3 regions of the Microbacterium sp. YJN-G genome follow, and region 2 is predicted to be linked to each of the others. Evidence: predicted binding sites of a transcription regulator. Region 2 holds the regulator's gene; each other region holds the start of a gene.
The links. The regulator LexA, encoded in region 2, represses DNA repair genes until DNA is damaged. The targets are predictions, from matches to a motif close to TCGAACANNTGTTCGA.
Positions count from the first base shown of each region.

Region 1: the regulator LexA is predicted to act here: its motif matches at 2,180-2,195, upstream of H7694_RS04995 (DUF222 domain-containing protein).
Region 3: the regulator LexA is predicted to act here: its motif matches at 1,926-1,941, upstream of H7694_RS00960 (Rv2578c family radical SAM protein).

Region 1 is NZ_CP060402.1:1,064,700-1,069,375, reverse strand. Features, by position in the region: gene H7694_RS05005 (aminopeptidase P family protein) at 1-1,132, shown strand, start outside; gene H7694_RS05000 (phosphotransferase) at 1,190-2,089, shown strand; gene H7694_RS04995 (DUF222 domain-containing protein) at 2,225-3,742, shown strand; gene H7694_RS04990 (YdcF family protein) at 3,912-4,607, shown strand; gene H7694_RS04985 (metallophosphoesterase family protein) at 4,625-4,676, opposite strand, start outside.
Region 2 is NZ_CP060402.1:2,151,118-2,155,793, forward strand. Features, by position in the region: gene hisB (imidazoleglycerol-phosphate dehydratase HisB) at 1-7, opposite strand, end outside; gene H7694_RS10360 (histidinol-phosphate transaminase) at 4-1,086, opposite strand; gene H7694_RS10365 (LysM peptidoglycan-binding domain-containing protein) at 1,177-1,557, opposite strand; gene lexA (transcriptional repressor LexA) at 1,861-2,547, shown strand; gene metE (5-methyltetrahydropteroyltriglutamate--homocysteine S-methyltransferase) at 2,707-4,676, opposite strand, start outside.
Region 3 is NZ_CP060402.1:207,411-212,086, forward strand. Features, by position in the region: gene H7694_RS00950 (DEAD/DEAH box helicase) at 1-9, shown strand, start outside; gene H7694_RS00955 (hypothetical protein) at 133-318, shown strand; gene H7694_RS00960 (Rv2578c family radical SAM protein) at 342-1,883, opposite strand; gene H7694_RS00965 (M15 family metallopeptidase) at 1,985-2,905, shown strand; gene H7694_RS00970 (ClpP family protease) at 3,036-3,740, shown strand; gene H7694_RS00975 (ClpP family protease) at 3,742-4,335, shown strand; gene H7694_RS00980 (helix-turn-helix domain-containing protein) at 4,385-4,676, opposite strand, start outside.

The DNA.
Region 1 (4,676 bases), 1.1 Mb from region 2:
GTTCCTGCACCTGACCGGGTGGGAGAACGACTCCGAGCCGGATTCGATGCTCGTGTTCGAGCCGACGGACGACGGCCATGACGTGACCCTGTTCTTCCGCGAGCGGGCCGACCGGACCACGAGCGAGTTCTACTCCGACGCGTCGATCGGCGAGTTCTGGATCGGCCCGCGTCCGTCGCTGGAAGGAGTGGCCGCCGACCTCGCCGTCGCGACCGCGCACATCGACGCGTTCCAGGCGGCAGACGACGACCTGACCGTCGACGCCGATGAGGAGCTCACCCGCTTCGTCTCCGAGCTGCGCCTGGTCAAGGACGAGTTCGAGGTCGCCGAGATGCGTCACGCGGTGGCCGTCACGGCATCCGGCTTCGACGACATCATCCGCGACCTCGACCGCGCCGTCGCGCACCCGCGCGGCGAGCGCATCGTCGAGGGTGTCTTCCACCAGCGCGCCCGCAGCGACGGCAGCTGGGAGGGCTACGACACGATCGCGGCATCCGGCCCGCACGCCTGCTACCTGCACTGGACCCGCAACGACGGGGCCGTCGTGCCGGGCGACCTGATCCTCATCGACGCGGGCGTCGAGGTCGACAGCCAGTACACCGCCGACATCACCCGCACCCTTCCCGTCAACGGCACCTTCTCGGACGTGCAGCGTCGCGTCTACGAAGTGGTGCTGGAGGCCGCGGATGCGGCGTTCGCCGCCGCCAAGCCGGGCGTGCGGTTCCGCACCGTGCACGAGGCCGCGATGGATGTCATCGCGCGCCGCACCGCCGAGTGGGGCGTGCTGCCGGTCACCGCGGACGAGGCGCTGGATGCCGACAAGGGCGGCCAGCACCGCCGCTACATGGTGCACGGCACCTCGCACCACCTGGGCATCGATGTGCACGACTGCGCGCAGGCGCGGCGCGAGATGTACTACGACGGCATCCTCGAGGCGGGCATGGTCTTCACCATCGAGCCCGGCCTGTACTTCCAGATCGACGACCTCACCGTTCCTGAGGAGCTGCGCGGCATCGGCGTGCGCATCGAGGACGACATCCTGATGACCGAGGACGGCCCCGTGAACCTGTCGGCCGACATCCCCCGCACCGTCGAGGATGTCGAGGCCTGGATCGCCCGGCTGAAGGGGTGAGCGTGGGCAACCTGTTCGTGGGAGGCCACCGGTGGGTGGATCAGGGCAAGCCGTAGCGTGACGACGCGGATGCACGACGGCCAGCTCGTCGTCGACGAGGAACTCGCGGGCGAGGTGATCGCCCGCGAGTTCCCGGAGCTGGCCGGGCTGCCGGTGCGCGCGATCTCGGGCGCGGGGACGGTCAACGCGATCTTCCGCGTGGGCGAGGAGTTCGCGGCGCGGTTCCCGCTGGCATCCGCCTCCCGTGCCGACCTCGAGGCCGAGGCGGCCGCTCTCGCCGAGTTCGCGCGATCGTCGCCGTTCCCGTCGCCGGTGCCGCTCGGCGTCGGCGGCGGCGACGAGCGGTACCCGTCGGCATGGTCGATGCAGAGCTGGGTGCAGGGCGAGGTCGCCGACCCGTTCGGCCAGTCCGGGTCGGACGGGTTCGCGGAGGATCTCGGGGCGCTGATCCTCGCGCTGAGGGCGGTGCCCGTCGGCGAGCGCGTCTTCGACGGGCAGGGTCGCGGTGGTGAGCCCGGCGACCATGACGACTGGATGGCGCACTGCCTCGCCCAGAGCGCGGGGAAGGTCGACGTCTCCGGGGTGGCGTCTGCGTGGGAGGTGCTGCGCGAGATGCCCGTCGCCGGCGAACATGTCATGAGCCACCGCGATCTGATCCCGGCAAACCTGCTCGTGTCTGACGGCCGGCTCTCCGGGGTGCTCGACGGGGCATCGTTCGGTCCGGCCGATCGATCGCTGGATCTCGTGTGCGCGTGGCATCTGCTGGACCATGGCGCGCGGGGGCGGCTGCGCGAGGTCGTCGGCGCGTCTGATCACGAGTGGCGTCGGGGCGCGGCCTGGGCGCTGCAGCAGGCGATGGGGCTGGTCTGGTACTACGAGCAGAGCAATCCGGTCATGGCCGAACTCGGCCGCAGCACGGTGGCGCGGGTGCTCGGTGATCAGGATGTGGTGGAGTGACGGAGGTCGGGGCGCAGTCAGTTCGAATCGGGTCACTGGAAGCGGATGGTTTTCGTAACCGTTCTGTTATCCGGATCGACGCAATCGTCATCGAATCTCCGTTCGAATGTCGGAGGTCCCTCGCACAATGGATTCATGGCCCTCCTCACCGACATCCAGCACCAGGTCGACGCGCTGCGCTACCTGTTCGGCATGGATGCGGAGGCGTCGGAGCTGCCCTCCCGGATGTCGGCGTTCGGCGCAGACGAACTGATGGATGCCGTGACCGCGGCATCCGAGCTGATGCGCGTTGTCGAGACGATCAGCATCGTCGGGGCAGGGATCACCGCGGCCCGCTCGAGCCGGGAAGCCGGGCAGGACGGGTTCGCACAATCGCGCGGTCACCGCACACCGGCAGGGCTCGTGCAGGACATCTCGGGGATCAGTCACGCCGAGGCACAGCGTCGGGTGCGACTCGGACTGTCGCTGCTTGAGGCCGACGGCGCGGAGGATGGTGGTGCCGGGCCGGATGACGATGCTGGGCCGGATGACGATGCTGGATTCGTCTTCAGCACCGGCGCTGACGACGAGGGTTCACAGGATGCTCCACCTGCGAAGCTGCCGTGGCACGCGGTGCTCTCCGCCGCGATGCTGCAGGGGCGCATCTCCCCCACGCAGCAGGACACGATCCTGCGCGGTCTGGGGCAGCCCATCGGCGATGACGAAGACACACATGCGGCGTGGTCCGCGGCCGCTGAGCAGCTGATCGAAGAGGCTGCACAGCGGACGGTCGAGGAGCTGCGGATCCAGGCCCGTGCGATCCGCGATCAGCTCGACCCGGACGGCGCAGAGCGTCGCTTCACGGAACGGTATGAGAGGCGTTCGTTCCGGATCTGGACGGATGCCGACGGCATCGAACGCGGGCACATCGACTTCGAGGACGACGGTGCGGCGTGGATCCGCACGATCCGCGACGCCGCGCTGCGTCCCCGGCGAGGCGGGCCGCGATTCGTCGACTCGACTGAGGCCGAGCAGGCCCGGGATCTGACCGCGGATGCTCGGACCAACGATCAGCTGAGCTACGACCTGCTGATCGACATGCTGCGCGCAGGAGCTCTCGCAGAGGCCGCCGAGGTCTTCGGAACGCGTCAGGCCGGCGTGCGAATCGTCCAGGTCATGGATGCCGCCGGCGACGCCACGAGCGCACGCACGGAGGACTACGGACTGTCGCTGCCCTTCACCGCGGTCGACCAGCACATCTGCGAGACCGGGACCGTGGCCGTGACGGTGGACACCTTCGGGAATCCGCTGGATGTCGGGCGCGAGCAGCGGTGTTTCACTCCCCGGCAGCGGATCGCACTGGCGATTCGCGACGGTGGATGCCGCTGGAAAGGATGCGACCGCCCCGCTTCGTACTGCGAGGCGCATCACATCGACGAATGGCATGCGGATCAGGGGCGTACCGACATCGACCGCGGGATCCTGCTCTGCCGATACCACCATGTGCAGCTGCATCACGGCGGCTGGCGCATCAGCCGCGCGGGCCGAGACGACTTCATGCTCCATCCGCCCGGCGGCAGTCCGCCTATCACTCTGCGTCCCCGCGCCGCGCTCGTCGCCGCGTGGGCGGGTATCGACCCGCCGCCGAAGAGATTCCGCCCCGACGCCGCGTGAACGAGTGCGGCCACCTGAGCGAGGGGGCTACATGAGCGAGGGGCTACATGAGCGAGGGCAACCGAATGAGCGAGGACGGCCACATGAGCGAGGGCAGCCGCATCGCAGCACATAGATGAGACAGACAGCCGTCGACCCCAGCACAACGCGGACGGCTATCGTGGCAGTCGTGCCCGACCGCCGACGCCTGACAACCGCCCTCACGGCGGCCACGGCCGGACTGACCGCCCTGTGGCTATGGGCGGTGCTGGTCGACCGGCACACCACCTCCCTCTGGCTTGGCGGCGCGACAGCCGAAGGCGCGTCGCGCCTCCCAGCCCGCACGCACGCTGTCGTCGTGCTCGGCTTCGGAAACCGCGGCGAGCGCGCCAACTTCGTCAACCGCTTCCGCGTTCGCGCGGGCATCCGATCCCTCGACCCCAGCGCCGAGAACCTGCTCGTCCTCTGCGGCGGCCCTGTGCACAGCACCACCTCCGAGGCCGCCATCATGCAGCGCCACGCTCGCGACCACCACTCCTACGTGGGCGCCACCGCGCTCGACACGACCAGCCGCTCGACCTGGGAGAACATCGCCCACGCCATCCCGCACCTCGAGACCGCCGACACGATCGCGATCGTCTCCAACGCACCGCACGCCGCGATGGGCCGCGAGATCCTCTGGCATCAGCGCCCAGACCTCGCCGCCCGGCTGGTCCCAGGCGCAGACCACCGCTTCGGCGAGGCGCCGCTGCTCAAGATCCTCAGCTCCCTGCGCACCGTCTACGCCAAGCGAACCGGCCTCTGGGCGCGAAGCACGCAGAACCGCCACGCCGAACCGGCGACATCGCCCTCCCCGCAACGCGCCGAGGCCAGGGACGCGATCTGACGTCACCCCGCCCCGGGTCACTGGGACAGCTGCCGCCCGCGGTACCGGGCAGTGCGCAGCTCCACAGCC
Region 2 (4,676 bases):
CGCTCATGAAGACGATCCTATCGACGCCAGTGCGTCCAGGAACGCGGTGGTCTCGGCCTCGGTGCCCGCTGTGACGCGCAGGTGGCCCGGGATGCCGACGTCGCGGATCAGCACGCCGCGGTCGTAGAGCGCCTGCCACACCGCCCTCGGGTCGTCGACGCCGCCGAAGAGCACGAAGTTCGACCAGGAGGCGTGGGGGGTGTAGCCGAGCGCCTCGAGCGTAGCGGTGATGCGGTCGCGCTGCTCGACGATCTCGTCGACCATGCGCAGCATGGTGGCCGAGTTGCGCAGTGCCGCGGTCGCCGCCGCCTGGGTGAGGGCGCTGAGGTGGTACGGCAGGCGCACCAGGCGTAGCGCGTCGATGAACGCGGGGTCGGCGGCCAGGTACCCGACCCGGGCGCCGGCGAACGCGAACGCCTTGCTCATGGTGCGCGAGACGGCCAGCCGCGGGCGCCCCGGCAGCAGGGAGAGAGCGGATGCCGCATCCTTGGGCGCGAACTCGTGGTACGCCTCGTCCACGATCACGATGCCGCGGGCGGCCTCGTAGACGGCCTCGACGACGTCGAGGCCGAGAGGGGTGCCCGTCGGGTTGTTCGGCGAGCACAGCAGGATCACGTCGGGGTCCGCGTCGCGCACCTGCGCGGCGGCATCCTCGGCGGTGATCGTGTAGTCGTCCTCGCGCGTGCCCGAGATCCACCGCGCCCCGGTGCCCTGCGTGATCAGCGGGTACATCGAGTACGTGGGTGCGAAGCCGAAGGCGGTGCGCCCGGGGCCGGCGAAGGCTTGCATGATGTGCTGCAGCACCTCGTTCGAGCCGTTGCCCGCCCAGATCTGGTCGGCGGTGAGACCGTGCCCGAGGTAGCCGGCGAATGCCTCCCGCAGAGCAGTGAACTCGCGGTCGGGGTAGCGGTTGACGTCGGTGAGGGCGAGGGCGATGTCATCGAGGATGTCGCCGACCACGGCATCCGGCACGGGATGCGTGTTCTCGTTCACGTTCAGCGCGACCGGCAGCGGCGCCTGCGGCGCGCCGTAGGGGGTGAGCCCGCGCAGATCAGCGCGGAGGGGCAGCTCGTCGAGGGAGGTCACCCCTCAATCGTAGGACGCCGGATCGGGCCCCTTCCCCGCGTGACGCCACTGGTCGTCGCGCGCGTGGGCGCGGATTCTGCCCCGTTCGCGTCAGCGCGCGTACTCGACAGGGATCGCGATCTCGTCGCCGATCTGGATCATGCCGGTGCTGAGGTTGTTCAGCCGCTGGATGTCGTCGATGACATCGCGCGGGTCGTCGTTCGGTGCGACCGTGGAGGCGATCGACCAGAGCGTGTCACCCGGCATCACGGTGACGGTCTGGAACTGCACGTTCGCCGCCTGGTCCCCCGAGGCGAGGGCGGAGCCGCCCGCGAACACGGAGAAGGCGAGGACGGCGACGACCGGTGCCGCGGCGAACGCGGTGAGGACGCGGCGGCCGCGTGCGGTCAGGCGCAGGCGGGTGCGGGAGGCCGACCGCGCACCGGCGGACACGCGAGCGATCGCGGGGACCTGGATGCTGATGGTGCTCATGTGACGCTCCTCTGTCTTTCCCCGCGCGCCGGCGGGACTGGTACAGCTTTCGCATCCGGCATCCGGCCGGGGATGCCGGATGCGAAGCTGTGTTCCGAACTTATCTTCGATATCGAACATCTGTCAAGAATTCTTCGACAATCGACCCGAATCCATCCCGACACGCTCGAACAGATCTTCCGTTTTCGGTGATTCCTCGGATACGGTTTCGATATGGAGAGCCCATCACGGGCCACCGACATTCGAACCGGACGCCCGCGCTGGCGCGGATCCGCACCGGACGGCACGCATGAAGGAGCACCGATGAGCGACATCCCGGCCCCCGCCTCCGAGGCTCCGCGCACCCGGCGGCGCAAGAGCCTCAGCGCCAAGCAGATGGCGATCCTCGAGGTCATCCAGACCTCCATCGCGCGGCACGGCTATCCGCCGAGCATGCGCGAGATCGGCGATGCCGTCGGGCTGAAGTCGCTCTCGAGCGTGACCCATCAGCTCGGCCAGCTCGAGCTCAGCGGCTACCTGCGCCGCGACCCGGGCAAGACGCGCGCCATGGAGGTGCTCATCGACCTGCCGGGCACGAGCGCCGAGAACCCCGCCGACACCGCGCCCGCCGTCGGCGATGCCGCCCTCGTGCCGCTGGTCGGGCAGATCGCGGCCGGCGTGCCCATCACGGCCGACCAGCAGGTGGAGGAGATCTTCCCGCTGCCGCGTCAGCTGGTCGGCAAGGGCGAGCTGTTCATGCTGAAGGTCAACGGCGAGTCGATGATCGACGCCGCGATCTGCGATGGCGACTGGGTCGTCGTGCGCACGCAGAACGATGCGGAGAACGGCGACATCGTCGCGGCCATGATCGACGGCGAGGCGACGGTGAAGGCGTTCCGCCGTCGCGACGGCCACACCTGGCTGCTCCCCCGCAATTCGGCCTTCGAGCCGATCCTCGGCGATGAGGCCGTCGTGCTCGGCAAGGTCGTGGCGGTGCTGCGCGCCGTCTGATCTCCCGCCGAAACCCCTCAAGGTTGTCGAAACCCCTCCTGAATCTCGCAATTCAGGAGGGGTTTCGGCACTGCTGAGGGGTTTCGGCGTCTGACGACGCGTCTGACGACGAGACTGACGACGTCGCGCGTGACGACGTCGTCAGTCCCACTTCACGCGTCAGGCGGGGACGACCACGTCCTCACGCACGCGGCGGGTGGCCTCGACGATGTTGCGCAGCGAGGCGACCGTCTCGTCGTAGCCGCGGGTCTTCAGACCGCAGTCCGGGTTGACCCACAGCTGACGCAGCGGCAGCTCGTCGACGGCGCGGCGCAGCAGCGACTCGATCTCGGCGACGCTGGGAATGCGGGGCGAGTGGATGTCGTACACACCGGGGCCCACGCCGTGGTCGAAGCCGTACCGTGCGATGTCGGCGACGACCTCCATGCGGCTGCGGGCGGCCTCGATCGAGGTGACGTCGGCGTCGAGCGCGCGGATCGCGTCGATGACCACGCCGAACTCCGAGTAGCAGAGGTGCGTGTGCACCTGCGTGGGAGCGGCGGCGCCGCCGGTGGCGAGGCGGAACGAGCGCACGGACCAGTCGAGGTAGGCGGGCTGGTCGGCCTTCTTCAGCGGCAGCAGCTCGCGCAGCGCGGGCTCGTCGACCTGGATGATGGCGATGCCCGCGGCCTCGAGATCGGTGATCTCATCGCGCAGCGCCAGGGCCACCTGGTTCGCGGTCTCGCCCAGCGGCTGGTCGTCGCGCACGAACGACCAGGCGAGGATGGTGACCGGGCCGGTGAGCATGCCCTTGACGGGCTTGACGCTCAGCGACTGCGCGTACGCCGCCCACGACACGGTGATCGGGGCCGGGCGCGACACGTCGCCCCACAGGATCGAGGGACGGGTGGCGCGCGAGCCGTAGGACTGCACCCAGCCGTTCTCGGTCACGGCGAAGCCGTCGAGGTTCTCGGCGAAGTACTGCACCATGTCGTTGCGCTCGGGCTCGCCGTGCACCAGCACGTCGAGGCCGAGGTCCTCCTGCAGCGCGACGACGCGGTCGATCTCGGAGCGCAGGAAGTCCTCGTAGTCGTCCTGCGGCAGCTCGCCACGTGTGAACTGGGCGCGCGCACGGCGGATGTCACCGGTCTGCGGGAACGAGCCGATCGTGGTCAGCGGCAGTGCGGGCAGGTTCAGCGCCTGCTGGGCGTTCTCGCGCTCCTGGTAGGGGGCGCGCGAGAAGTCGTCCTCGACGAGCGCACGCCGGCGCACGGCGCCGTCGCGCACGCCGGGCGCCTCGCGGCGGTCGGCGAGGGCTGCGGATGCGGCATCCAGTTCCGTCGCGACGGCCTCGCGGCCCTCCGCGAGCCCGCGGGCGAGGGTGACGACCTGTGCGACCTTCTGGTCGGCGAACGCCAGCCATGACACCAGCCGCGCGTCGAGCTTCGACTCGTCCTCGACATCGTGCGGTACGTGCAGCAGCGAGGTCGAGGTCGAAGCGGCGACGGTACCGGCGCCGAGGGCGCGCAGCGCCTCGAGCTTGCCGAACGCGCCGTCCAGGTCACCGCGCCAGATGTTGTGTCCGTCGATCACACCGCCGACGAGCACCTTGCCGCCGAGATCGGGCAGCGAGGCGGGCACGGCACCGCGCACCAGGTCGATTCCGATGGCCTCGATGGGCGCCGCGGCGAGCACGGCGAGGGTCTCCCCCAGCTCGGCGTACGGGGCGGCCACGAAGATCGACGGGCGCTCGGCGGCGCCGCCGAGCACGGCGAGGGCGCGCTGCGCGGCATCCGCCAGCCGGCCCGTCGAGGCAGGCAGCGACTCGCTGACCAGCGCCGGCTCGTCCAGCTGCACCCACTCGGCTCCTGCGGCCTTCAGTGCCGCGAGCAGCTCGACGTAGACGGCGACGACGTCGTCGAGGCGCGAGAGCGGGTCGAAGCCCTCAGGCGCGTCGTCCGATGCCTTGGCCAGGGCCAGGAGCGTGACGGGACCGACGATGACGGGGCGGGTGCGCAGTCCCGCTGCGGCGGCCTCGGCGACCTCGCGCACGAGGCGGTCGCTCGAGAGCGAGAAGACCGTCTCGGGGCCGATCTCGGGCACCAGGTAGTGGTAGTTCGAGTCGAACCACTTCGTCATCTCGAGCGGGG
Region 3 (4,676 bases), 1.5 Mb from region 2:
ACCTCCTGATCGAGGTCGCGCCGCGATTCCGCAAAGGCGCCCCTGCCGAGCCCGCCCGGGCCCGGCAGGGGCGCTTCGCATGAGGGTCCCCCGAGTTGCGGCCGTCGGGCGGGCCCGGCCTAGGCTGATCGCATGGAATGGGAGCAGGCAGCGTCGATCGGCAGCGCCGCATGGGTGTCGATCGCCCTTCTCACGGCCGCGGTGGCCGGAATGCAGGGCCGCGGCAAGCTGTGGTGGTTCTTCATCACGATGATCTTCGGCCCGCTCGCGCTGTTCTTCCTGGCCATCTGGACGGAGCCGCTCAAGAAGCAGGAGTGAGTGCGGCTCGCCGCACCTGGATGTCAGAAGAGCATTGCCGCAGCCTCGGGCTTCGGAGCGGATGCCGCCGGCGGGCGCATGCGTTCGCGCATGATCCCGCGCATGCGGTCGTGGTCCTCCTCGGTCTGCGTCTGCAGTCCGTGCATCCGGATGAGCGGGCGCATGCGCCGCGCCAACCACTGCCGGTACGCCTTCGGTGCCTCGGCCGCGACACCCGGGTACAGGCCGCGGTACGACGACATCAGCTCCGGATGCTCACGGTGCAGCCACTGGAAGAACCACGGCTTCACACCCACGCGCAGATGCAGCGCACCGTACACGGCGTGATCGGCCCCGGCTTCCTTGATGCGGCGCAGCGCCTCATCGATCGCCGTCACCGAGTCGGTGAGGTGAGGCAGCACCGGCATGAGGAAGACGCCGACGCGGAAGCCGGCATCCGTCAGCGCTCGCACGGTGTCGAGCCGCGCCTGCGTGGTCGGCGTACCCGGCTCGATCGCGTGCTGCAGGGCGTCGTCGTACATCGCGATCGACATCTGCACGTCGATCGGCACCTGCTTCGCGGCCTCGACCAGGAGCGGGATGTCCCGGCGGATCAGCGTTCCCTTGGTGAGGATCGACATGGGCGTGCCGGAGTCGGCCAGGGCGCGGATGATCCCCGGCATGAGCCGGTACCGCCCCTCGGCGCGCTGGTACGGGTCGGTGTTCGTGCCGAGTGCCACGGTCTCGCGCTGCCACGAGCCGCGCCGCAGCTCGCGCTGCAGCACCTCGACCACGTTCGTCTTGACGACGATCTGCGAATCGAAGTCCGCACCGCCGTCGAGATCCAGGTACTCGTGCGTGCCGCGAGCGAAGCAGTTGTGGCTGATGACGCCGTTCGCCACGAAGTCTCCGGTGCCGGTGGTGATGTCGACGAGCTCACGGACCCCCGGCAGGGGCTCGATGCTCACGACCCGCAGATCGGCTACCGATTTCACCGCGACACCCTCGATGCCGTCCTCGGCCACGTCGAGCGATCGGGGGAGCATCCCGCTCCCGAATCCCATGAGTCGGTTGTTCAGCGTGAGGTGAGGTCGCTGGCCTTCGTGAGCGTCAGCGACGTGCTTCCAGCCACGATCCGTGAGGAACCGGTGGTCGCCGCTTGCGATCAGCTCCGTGCCGTCGGCGAGTGTGACGCGGAATGCCGCCTTCCGAGTCGACCATTTCGCTTCGATCCGGGTCCGCACGTATCGGCGGTAGGAACCGTGACGCTCGGTGCCGATGATCTCGTCGCCGATCTCGAGATCGCTCAGCGGTCGCTGCCGGCCGTCAGCGCAGAGGACGAGAGTGTTCGGATCCAGGCAATAGACGCAGGCATGACTGCATCCGCGGTAGGGGTTGACGGTCCACCGGAACGGCATGCGCGAGGCGCCGGGCACGGAGTTCAGCGCCGATTTGGCGAGCACCTCGTGGAACGTCATCCCGGCGAATTCCGGCGTCGTGACCGACTGCACGATCCCGGTGCGGTTCTCGAGGCCCGGCAACGCGTCACCGTCCACGTCTTCGATCGTCTGTCCCTGCCACCGCATCCCTTCATTCGAACAAAAGAACGAGCATATGTCAACACTTGGTCGAACGCGTGTTCGCCCGGCGTGGTGCATCGCGGTTCTGCGGGTGTGACAATGGAACGATGAGCGCCACGCATTCCCGGCATGCGTCGCGTGCACCGCTCGCCGTCAGGATCGCCCTGCCGATCGGCGTGCTGTTCACCGCGATCGCCTCGCTGGCGACTCTCGCGGGTGTGATGGCGACACCGCCGTCACAGCTGCCGGCGCCGGTGGCGGCACTCAGCATCCCCGATATCGACGTCGCAGCGACACCGGCGGTCAACCCCTGCGTGGATGCCGCGGTGCGGACAGCCCTCGCCGCAGGCGACGACGCAGCGGTCGTGAAGGCCTTCGGCGGGGGAGAGGCGTTCCGCTCGGCAGTGGCGGTCGGCAATGCTCCGTGCATCTCGCTGGTCGACCCCGCACTCCAGTGGGTGGTCGTCAACAAGCTGAGGCGGCTGGAGCCCGCCGAGTTCACGCCGTCGGCGGTGACGGCATCCGCTCTGCGCGGCACCTCCGGTTCCGTCGAGATGCATCCGGCCGCAGCGGACGCGCTCGGCCGCATGGCGGCCGCAGCGCAGTCCGCGGGCGCCGGGGTGCTCGGGGTGAACAACGCTTACCGCTCGTACGGCCTGCAGGAGCTCACCTACTCGAGATTCGTGCGCTCCGAGGGGCGCGCGAGTGCGGATGCCGGTTCGGCGCGGCCAGGTCACAGCGAACATCAGACCGGGCTCGCGGTCGACGTGGTGGCCTGTGCCAGTCGCTGCGGCTCGATCGGCCAGTTCGGCGGCACCCCGCAGAGTGACTGGGTCGCGCAGCACGCCTGGGAGTTCGGCTTCATCGTGCGCTACGAAGAGGGCGCGACTGCCAAGACCGGCTACATGCCCGAGCCCTGGCACCTGCGCTACATCGGCCCGGAACTCGCGGCGGCCTATCACCACGGCGGCTTCACGACGCTCGAGGACTTCTTCGGGCTTCCGCCCGCCCCGGACTACCCGCACTGAGCCGAGCGGATGCCGTGCCGCTGACAAGCAGCCCTGCAGGCAGCGCCGACTGGATGCCGCGCCGCTGACAGCGGATCCGCCGACGGCGGATGCCCGCGCCGTGCGCCCGGGACGTGCCGAGACTGGGGTCATGACCGACTCACCGGCTCCCGTCCACTTCTCCGCCGAGGCGCGCAGAGCGCTGTACCACCAGCGCGTGCTCGTGCTCGACGGCGAGCTCAATGACGACAACGGCACGCTGCTGATGACCCAGCTGGTCTCGCTCGCCGCCGAGAACGCCACCGCCGACATCGCGCTGTGGATCCATTCGCCGGGCGGCTCGGTGCCCGCGATGCTCGCCATCCGCGACCTCATGCGGCTGCTGCCCTGCGACGTGTCGACGCTCGCCCTCGGGCTCGCCTGCAGCGCCGGGCAGTTCCTGCTCTCGGCGGGAACGCCGGGCAAGCGCGCGGCTCTCGCGCACTCCCGGGTGCTGCTGCACCAGGGGTCGGCCGGCATCGGCGGATCGGCCGTCGAGATCGAGGCGCAGGCCGGCGATCTGCGCGACCTCCGCGACACGGTGCTCGGCCTGATCGCCGCCGACACCGGCCAGCCGATCGAGCGCGTGTTCGAGGACTCGCTGCACGACCACTGGTACTCCGCGCCCGAGGCGCTGGAGTACGGCTTCATCGACCGGATCGTCGACCACTTCGACCAGGTGCTGCCGGCGCGGCGACCGCGCATCGGCATCGGTCCGGACACCGAGATGCATCCGGATGCCGGCACACACCCGGATGCCGACACAGACCCGGATGCCGTGACCGCCACGGCATCCGCTCCGCCGAAGGGAGCCTGACATGACCAGCTACACGATCCCCAACGTGGTCACCTCGAACCCGCGCGGTGAGCGCATCATGGACGTCTACTCGTCCCTGCTGACCGAGCGGCTCGTCTACCTCGGCACGGGCATCGACGCCGGCGTCGCGAACACGCTCATCGCGCAGCTGCTGCACCTCGAGGCCGAGAATCACGAGCGCGGCATCCAGCTGTACATCAACAGCGAGGGCGGCGATCCGAGCGCGACGCTCGCCGTCTACGACACCATGCAGCACATCCGCCCCGCCGTCGCCACCACGTGCGTGGGCCAGGCGATCGGCGTCGCCGCCGTGCTGCTCGCCGCAGGGGCCCCGGGGACGCGTGCGGCCCTGCCGCACTCGCGCGTCGTGCTGCACCAGCCCGCCGCGCAGAACCGCGGCAGCATCCCCGACCTGATCCTGCAGGCCGACGAGGTGGTTCGGGTGCGAGGCGATCTGGAGCAGGCGCTGTCGCATCACACCGGGCGCCCGCTCGACGAGCTGCGCCGCGACACCGATCGCGACCGGGTGTTCACGGCGGCAGCCGCGCGGGACTACGGACTCATCGACGCGGTGCTCGAGCCCGGAGAACGCTGACAGGCCCGGATCGACGCCGGCACCGAGCCCCGAGCCCCGCGGCCGTCGCTCAGGCGACGAGCGCGTACGCGCCCTGCGTCGCCGCCCGGGTCGCCGCCGAGCGGCCAGACATCCGGCCCGCCGCCTGCAGCTGTTCGACGCGCTGCCCGTCGATCCACTGCTGCAGGTCGGTGGCGACGCCGATCGTGAGATCCAGCAGTGACAGCTCGAGTGCCCCGGCGACGGCGGCGAGCATCTCGCTCGAGGGCTCCTTCATGCCCCGCTCCATCTCGGACAGGTACTGCGGCGAGACTCCGGCCGATCGGGCGGTGTCGGTCAGCCGCTCACCGCGTGCGTGGCGG